2 regions of the Pseudomonas sp. FME51 genome follow, and region 1 is predicted to be linked to the other one. Evidence: predicted binding sites of a transcription regulator. Region 1 holds the regulator's gene; the other holds the start of a gene.

Region 1 (4,409 bases):
TTGCTGTTGAGCTGCAACAGCGCGCCAATGGCTTCCGTGCATTGCTCCAAACGGCAATGGGGGATGGCAATGCCATTACCAAAACCGGTCGAACCGAGCTTTTCTCGGGCGATCAGGCTTTCGTAAATGGCGTCAGAATCCAGTTCGGTGTGCTGGGCGATCATCTTGCCGATCATCTCCAGCACACGTTTTTTTGAGCCCCCCTGCACACCGGCGAAGGTGAGCTGGGGGGTGAGTATGTGTTCTATTTGCATGGGTCTCTTTCAAGTCCTACCGGGCATTGACGCCCTGTTGGCGGCCAATATATTTTTCCTTGTGCTTGATCAGCTGGCGATCCAGGCGGTCGGCCAGCAGGTCAATGGCGGCATACATATCGGTATGTTCCGCTTCGGCAACCAGGTCGTTGCCGGCGATGTGCAGGGTACCTTCGGCCTTCTGCTTGAGCTTGTCTACCTCCAGAGTGATCTGGACGCTGATGATCTTGTCGAAGTGCCTTTCGAGGCGGGCGAGCTTTTCGGTTACGTAATCACGCAGAGCATCGGTGATATCGAGTTGAAGACCCGTGATGTTCATTTGCATAATACTTCTCCTGACTGGCTTTATGAACCGGGGCCCCGTTTCTGGTTACCCCAATGGTGCCACTTCTCGTTTTCGTATTCCTTGACTCTAGTCGAGTCTGCCTGTGCACAGGCTTAAACCAGGCGTTTTCTTTCGCTGGATGGCGCTATATTGAGCGACTCGCGGTATTTGGCGATGGTCCGGCGCGCTACGTGGATGCCTTGTTCTTCCAGTAGACCAGCGATTTTGCTGTCGCTCAATGGTTTCTTCGGATTTTCCGCCGCCACCAGCTTTCTGATTAGAGCGCGAATGGCGGTGGAGGAGAATTCTCCGCCTTCAGCCGTGCTGACATGGCTGGAGAAAAAGTATTTGAGCTCGAAGATGCCGCGTGGTGTATGCATGTATTTCTGTGTGGTCACCCGCGAAATGGTCGACTCATGCATGCCTACAGCCTCGGCGATGGCATGCAGTACCAGCGGTTTCATGGCCTCTTCGCCGTGCTCCAGAAAGCCGCGCTGATGCTCGACAATCTGGCTGGCAACCTTCATCAGGGTCTCATTGCGGCTCTGCAGGCTCTTGATGAACCAGCGCGCTTCCTGCAGATGGTTGCGCAGGTAGGTGTTGTCGCTGCTGCTGTCCGCCCGTTTGACCATGGACGCATACTGGCTGTTGACCCGCACCTTGGGTGCGGCTTCCTGGTTCAGCTCGACGATCCAGCGGTTCTCGTCGCGGCGCACGATGACGTCAGGTATCACATACTCTGCCTCGCCAGAGGCGATCTCGCCGCCGGGGCGCGGGTTCAGGGTCTGAATCAGCGCCACTACATCGCGCAACTGATCTTCCTTCAACCGCGAGCGGCGCATCAGCTGGGTGAAGTCGCGGCTGCCGAGCAGCTCCAGGTGATCACGGACGATCTGCTTGGCCTGTTCCAGCAGGGGCGTGGAGACGGGCAGCTGCTGCAGTTGCAGGCGTAGACATTCGCTCAGATCTCGGGCGCCGACGCCGGTCGGCTCGAACTGCTGAATCCGGTGCAGTACCATTTCGATCTCATCGAGTTCTACCTCGAGATCGGGGTCGAGCGAGGCAAGGATGTCTTCCAGCGACTCTTCCAGATAACCATCGGCAGTGATCCCGTCGATCAGCGCAATGGCAATCTGATGGTCGGTATCCGACAGGGGCAGCAGGTTGAGCTGCCATTCCAGATGGCTCTGCAGCGTTTCGCCAGTGCCGGTACGCGAGGTGAAGTCCCAATCCTCATCATCGGAGCTGGGCAGGGAGCTGGCGGAGGTCTGGTAGATATCTTCCCACTGGGTATCGACCGGCAGATCGTTGGGGATCTGCTCGTTCCAATTGCCTTCTTCTTCGCTGTGGCTGTGCTGGTCTATTGCGTCGAGGGCGACGGGTTCGGGCAATGCAGTGGCGGAAGGATCATCGTCACTGCCGGGGGTATCGGCGGTGCTGGGGCTGAAATCATCATCGCTGTCATCGGCCATTTCCAGCATGGGATTGGCTTCCAGTGCTTCCTGCACCTCCTGCTGGAGATCAAGACTGGACAGTTGAAGCAGTCGGATGGCCTGCTGCAGCTGTGGAGTCATGGTCAGCTGCTGCCCCATCTTGAGGACGAGCGTTGGTTTCATAGTGTTGCGGTTTACCTTATGCCTTTTTCAAGCCATTGATGGTTAAAACAAAATCATGGCTATTCGCCCTAGCATGCCTCAATCCGTCGAGTTATTACAAACGGAAGGCGTGGCCCAGATACACGTCTCGCACCAGCTGGTTGGCAAGGACTTCCTCGGCACCGCCTTCGGCAATAATGTGTCCGTCGTTGACGATGTATGCCTTGTCGCAGATATCCAGGGTCTCGCGGACGTTGTGGTCGGTGATGAGTACGCCGATGCCTTTGTCCTTGAGGTGCTGGATGATCTGCTTGATGTCATTCACCGAGATCGGATCAACTCCCGCGAAGGGTTCATCCAGCAGAATGAACTGCGGGTCGGTGGCCAGTGCCCGGGCAATCTCCGCACGTCGACGTTCGCCGCCTGACAGGCTCATGCCGAGGCTGTCACGCAGGTGATGGATATGAAATTCCCGCAGCAGCGAGTCGAGCTTGCCTTCGCGGCCCTTGCGGTTCAGGTCCTTGCGCGTCTCGAGAATCGCCATGATGTTGTCGGCGACGCTGAGCTTGCGGAAGATCGAGGCTTCCTGGGGCAGGTAGCCGATACCCTGGCGCGCCCGGCCATGCATGGGCAAGCGGGTAACGTCCTGCTCGTTGATCAATATACTGCCCTGATCAGCTTTGACCAGCCCGACGATCATGTAGAAACAGGTGGTCTTGCCGGCGCCGTTGGGACCGAGCAGGCCGACGATTTCGCCGCTGTTGATCGACAGCGATACGTCCTCTACGACCCGGCGTGATTTATAGGCCTTGGCCAGGTGGCGGGCTTCAAGTTTCGTCATTGGTGACCGGCTCAGTGCGCTTGCGTGGCTGGATGATGATTTCGATGCGTTCTGCAGAGTCGCTGTCCTGCGCATCAGACCTGCCGGCGTCCACTACCTGGCGCTGGATGTCGTAACTGATGCGCTGGCCCTGGAAGGTATTACCAGCCTGTTCGAGGAAAGCCTCCTCAATCAACACCACGCGGTCGGCGGCAGCATGATATTCAATGGTCAGGGCTCGCGAGTCCACCGGGCTGCCGTCCGCCTCGGGGGTCTGCTTGTAGGTGGCCGGGGAACCAACGGAAACCAGTTTGCTCACCTCGCCGTTGGCATCGGCGGTCAAGGTTACGCGACTGCCGGTCAGGCGCATGCTGCCCTGGGTGATGATGACATTGCCGGTATACACGGCAGTGTTGCGACGATCGTCCAGCGTGGCGGCATTGGCCTGGATGCGGATCGGTTGATCGGCGTCGTCAGGCAGCGCCAGGGCCGGCGTGGCAGCGCCCGCCAGCAGGGCAAGGCATAGAGTTCTAAAGAGCGTCATGTTCGCCTCTTACATTGGACAGCAGTTTGATGCTGCCATCGTTGAAATTCGCTTCCATGCCGGTAGCTGTGGTCACGCCATTGAGAGCTTCGATTCTGACGCTCCGGTCCGTCTCGGCAAAATTGCGCTCGGGGAAAATCGTCAGTTCCGGCGTCGACAGACGGCGCGCCGACTGTCCCGCCAGTTGCTGTTCAATCACTACATTCTGACTGAGAACCACCTGATCGCCACCCGCGCTCACTTCACCGTAGCGGGACTGTACATCCCAGGGTTGCTGGTCATCTTCGCGATAATGGAGCAGCTTGGGGGCGTCCAGTTCAGTGACGTCCTTGCCGACCTGGTGGGCCGCTCGCACGCTGTGGAGATCGTAGACAGGCTGCCCCTGCTCATTCAGCTGGCGGATTTTAGCGTTATCCATGAAGAAGTCAGGTTGCAAGGGAGCCTGCACGGTCTGCGGCGTAAAGCTGGCTGGACGAATATTCCAATAGCCGACCGCCAGCGCCAAAGCTACGGCGAGCAGCGCCACGCCGCCGGTGGTCAGATAGCGCGGGAAATTCACAGGTACTCTGCCTGTGCGCTATCGAGCGTGCCCTGGGCGCGCATGATCAGTTCGCAGAACTCACGTGCCGCACCGGCCCCGCCTGCGTTGACGGTTACGCCATGGGCATGTTCGCGGACAAAGGTATCAGCAGTGGCTACGGCCATGCCGAGGCCGACGCGGCGCATGACCGGCAGATCCGGCAGGTCGTCGCCAAGGAAGGCAATCTGATTCAGTTCAACCGGAACCAGCTTGCGCAGTTCGCTCAGTGCGGTGAGTTTGTCTTCTCGCCCCTGAATCAGATGCTGGATGCCGAGGTTGGCCGCCCGACGC
Region 2 (4,409 bases), on a different contig from region 1:
TCCCGATCGCCTGCCAGACGTTATTGCCCTCATACAGCTTCTAGCCCTTGCCCCTCATACCCGGAGAAGCGAACAAGGGATCACCGAACAGCTCAAAGGCAGACCACAAAGCTGACACCTGGTTAAGCGTTGGTGAACAGCATCGTGAATTCTTTCGTGTTGGCAATGAAGGGGTATCCACTCCGCAGGTTTCTCTTATAGCCCGGGTTGTCCAAGAGCCGTTACCCGGAGAAACAGGAGAATATAAGAGGGACAAACTATCCAATACAGAGCTGGAAAATCTTTTAAAACTCGCCGTCCAGCTCTATGACAAGGAAACCCAGAGAAGCGAATTTTGGCAGCGAGTGTGGCTGCCAGCCTTGATAGCAGCGACTTCAACTGGGGTGGCAATTATAAATATGATTGTGAGCTTCGCGTGATAGCTCATAGAGGGGTTAAACTTTAATCTGGCCGAAATCAGTCACTTTATTATTAAATCAACAAACCCCGGCGAACCGGGGTTTGTTGTTAGCGCCAGGAATAACCGGGCAGATTGGAATTAAACTTTCATCTAACCCAATTAGTCGACTATGAGTTAACGGCAGCTCGCGGAAAGGTATTTAAACTCGATACCTGTGGCAGAACCCGTCTCACACTTCCATGCTTTAATTGGAGTCAAACCTGTACTGACATACCCAGCAGCCGCCATAGCGGTAGCACCCGCTGCATCGCTATAAGGAACCAGCTGCGGCCGTCAATGTACCTGACCCCTTTATGGCCCGAGGTGATAAATCGAAGGCATAAAAAACCCCCATACGGGGGGCTTTTTTTATACGAGGAAGCAATTAAGGTTAAATTGCGTCGCAAGTAGCAGGACGAACACCATCAGGAAGGTCAGAAGTGCACACCCATTGACCAGTCGAAACGGTATAGGTAAAGATTACCTCTTGACCAGATACCCTGTCGTTAACCCCGGTAGTTGCAAACGTGGCAGTCAGCGCACAGGACTCAGTCCCTTCTACTGATGGAGTGATTGATGCCACATATTTACCAGACAGAGTATAGCCACTGTCTTCATGAAGAGCGCCTGCTGGTTTGCCGGGGGTGCCGGGGGTGCCAGCAACTGCATCTACCGCATCGTCATCACTGCAAGCATGCGCTAGGCCTGAAGTACCGGAAATATCAATAATTGGAGTTTTCAGGCCGCCGAGTAGGTTTACAGCTTCTGCGGCCTGGGCGCGGGCCGTATAGTCTTGATACGCAGGCAATGCGATAGCCGCCAAAATACCAATGATCGCAACCACGATCATCAGTTCAATAAGAGTAAAACCTTTCTGCATTTGAGCTTTCATTTCTCAACTCCATTTGTATGTGAGATAGCCATTGGGCTGAAAGGACCATTGCAGCTTCCATTCCAGGCTTTTATTTAAAAGGCCCGGCAGTGCTACGGGCCGCGGTGGGCGGTAGTTTGCGGGTCATGGGGGCTTGCGCTGCTGGCAATAGTGTTTACTATTCCAAATCCCGGAAGGCGTTAGGCGCCCACCTGGCACAGCTGGAACTGTGCCAGCCGCTCAGCTTGGCACAGCAGATGCCATGCCAAAGTTCACTCAAGGACATAATGTGAAAGCAATCAGCCTGGACTCCGCCATCATCGTTACCGAAATCAGCAAGCGTACGCTTTGGCGTCGATTGACCGATGGCCAGATCACCCGCCTGGAGAATGACGAGCGCGGCCGGGCGATGTTGGCTTTCGATGATCTGATACCGATGCTGTGCGTTTCAGTCGAGCCCGTGGATTACGATCTGTTTATTGATGCAGATGCGGGTGATGTCGAGGCGCAAAATGATCTGGCGCTATTGTTTCTTGGGGCAGACAAGCCCGAGATCGCTCTGTATTGGCTGCAGTCAGCTGTCACGGCTCAGCAGTCAGTAGTCAGTAGTCAGCGTGGATGCAATACATAACCTTGCCCAGCTTTATATCAAGGGAATTGGTGTGCCGAAGGATGAAAATACCGCTTTGATGTGGCTGGCCAAGGCGGCAGCGCATGGGCATGTGATTGCCAAGCAGCAGATGGCGGCGTTGATGCAGCGCGCGGTGAAAACGGAAAACTGAGGCTCGCGAGCGGGTGCACTCGCTGCGGCGGTAGTTAGAACTTAATACCGACGTTAACCATCGTCGCTGCGGCGCCTAGCAGCACCAGGTCAACACCGACCGGTCCACAACTGGCGCCAACAGAAGGAATGACCACCGGCGCGATGCCAAAGTGGTTTAACGGGATTTTATCGCGGTACTCACCCTTATACCCATGCATCAAACCCGCGGTGAGCTTGGCATTGAAGGGCGTACCCGAAAAATCGAAACGTTTCCCGCCATAGGCATAATAAGAGCGTCCGCCGAAGGAATGGCGGAAAGTCGCCGCACCCCATAGGTAGCTGTTCTCGCGGTGACGCTCAATGCCGATCAAATCCTGATGGTTATTATGATCCGGCTGGGGACTGAAGTGAGTGGTCCAGACACTGCCCTGCACATACCAATAGGGCTCAGCAGGAACGGGCGCGACTAACTCGCCGAGTAATTCTTTAGTCTCGTCCAGCAGATCCACTTTGCCTGCTGCTTCGGCGTTGCTGTGCAGGCAAATGAAGGCTCCGCCCAACAGCAGTGTCGTCGCCCGTCGAATGCCCGGATAACTACGCTGCCCCATTACTCGCCCCACCGTGGCAGCATGCTTTGCTCGATGCCCAGCTGGTTGAGAATCCGCGCCACGACAAAATCCACCAGGTCATAGATGGATTGAGGCTTGTGATAGAAGCCGGGGCTGGCGGGGAGGATTACGGCTCCCATCTGGCTGAGCTTGAGCATATTTTCCAGGTGGATGGTGGAATAGGGGCTTTCTCTCGGCACCAGGATGAGTTGCCGACGCTCCTTGAGTGCCACGTCAGCGGCGCGTTCGATCAGGTTGTTGCTGGCGCCGCTGGCGATGGCTGACAAAGTGCCGGTGCTGCACGGGCAGACGACCATGGCTGAGGGCGCGCCAGAGCCGGAGGCGACCGGGGCCATCCAATCCTGTTTACCGTAGACGCGAATCTGCCCTGGTCTGGCATTGTATTGTTCGGTAAGAAACTGCTCCAGCGCCTGGGGCTTGGGTGGCAACTGCATGTCGGTCTCGGTGGCCACGACCAGCTGGGCAGCCTGCGAGATGAGAAACAGCACCTGCACCTCGGCCTGGACCAGACACTCCAACAGGCGCAGCGCATATTGCGCGCCGGATGCACCGGTTACTGCCAGTGTCACTCTCCGCTCAGCCATGCTTGATCTCCAGCGCTTGCTTCATGCGTTGATGGATGCCGCCAAAGCCGCCGTTACTCATGATCACGATGCGTGTACCGGGCGCGGCGCGGGCCACCACCTGATCAATGATGGCATCGATATCGGTCATGACCTGTGCCGGAACCGGGCTTTGTTCGACCACGCCGTCCAGCGACCAGTCCAGGCCTGCCGGCTGATACCAGACAACCTCGCTGGCGTCTTTCACACTGGCCGGCAAAGCGGCCATGTGGCTGCCCAAACGCATGGTGTTGGAGCGTGGCTCGATCACGGCAACAAGCTGCTCGCCACCAATCTGTGCGCGCAATCCGGCGAGGGTGGTTGCTATGGCGGTGGGATGGTGGGCGAAGTCGTCGTACAAGGTGATGCCGTTGATCTCGGCCAGTTTCTCCATGCGCCGCTTGGGGCTGGCAAAGCCAGCGAGCGCGGCGATGCCTTGTTGTGGTGTAACGCCGACATGCCGCGCTGCCGCCAGGGCAGTCAGTGCATTGGCTACGCTGTGCGCGCCCGTCTGCTGCCATTCGGCAACGCCCTGCAATACGCCATCGAGCCAGACTTCAAAGCGCGAGCCGTCGGCTGCCAGCAATCTGGCCTGCCAGTTGCCGTCCTCTCCGGTCGTCTGGCAAGGCGTCCAGCAGCCCATGTCGACTACCCGTTGCAACGCCTGCTCCTGTTGCGGATAGATGATCAATCCACTGGAGGGAATGGTGCGCACCAGATGGTGAAACTGCCGTTCAATGGCGGGCAGGTCGGGGAATATGTCGGCGTGATCAAATTCGAGATTGTTCAGAATGGCAGTGCGCGGGCGGTAATGGACGAACTTCGAGCGCTTATCGAAGAAGGCACTGTCGTATTCGTCTGCCTCCACTACAAAGAATGGCGTGTCGCCCAGACGGGCGGAAATGCCAAAGTTCTGCGGAACTCCGCCAATCAGAAATCCGGGCGCCATGCCGGCATCTTCGAGAATCCAGGCCAGCAGGCTGGAGGTGGTGGTCTTGCCGTGGGTTCCGGCGACTGCCAGCACCCAGCGGTCCTGCAGCACATAGCGAGCCAGCCATTCGGGGCCGGAGGCGTAGGGAATACCCTTGTCCAGCACGTACTCCAC

What was found. The regulator sigma-54, encoded in region 1, starts transcription at its own class of promoters, with help from an activator protein. The targets are predictions, from matches to a motif close to ANTGGCATNNANNTTGCTNT.
Region 2: a site for sigma-54 is predicted at 1,561-1,580, ahead of INT39_RS05490 (pilin). Genes of this name have one in related genera too.

The regions. Positions count from the first base shown of each region.
Region 1 is NZ_JABUYN010000014.1:76,302-80,710, forward strand. It holds gene ptsN (PTS IIA-like nitrogen regulatory protein PtsN) at 1-254, opposite strand, end outside; gene hpf (ribosome hibernation-promoting factor, HPF/YfiA family) at 271-579, opposite strand; gene INT39_RS19460 (RNA polymerase factor sigma-54) at 693-2,195, opposite strand; gene lptB (LPS export ABC transporter ATP-binding protein) at 2,290-3,015, opposite strand; gene lptA (lipopolysaccharide transport periplasmic protein LptA) at 3,002-3,538, opposite strand; gene lptC (LPS export ABC transporter periplasmic protein LptC) at 3,525-4,097, opposite strand; gene INT39_RS19480 (KdsC family phosphatase) at 4,094-4,409, opposite strand, start outside.
Region 2 is NZ_JABUYN010000002.1:229,188-233,596, reverse strand. It holds gene INT39_RS05490 (pilin) at 831-1,331, opposite strand; gene INT39_RS05485 (hypothetical protein) at 1,600-1,941, shown strand; gene INT39_RS05480 (hypothetical protein) at 1,973-2,092, shown strand; gene INT39_RS05475 (sn-glycerol-3-phosphate transporter) at 2,127-2,681, opposite strand; gene INT39_RS05470 (flavin prenyltransferase UbiX) at 2,681-3,286, opposite strand; gene mpl (UDP-N-acetylmuramate:L-alanyl-gamma-D-glutamyl-meso-diaminopimelate ligase) at 3,279-4,409, opposite strand, start outside.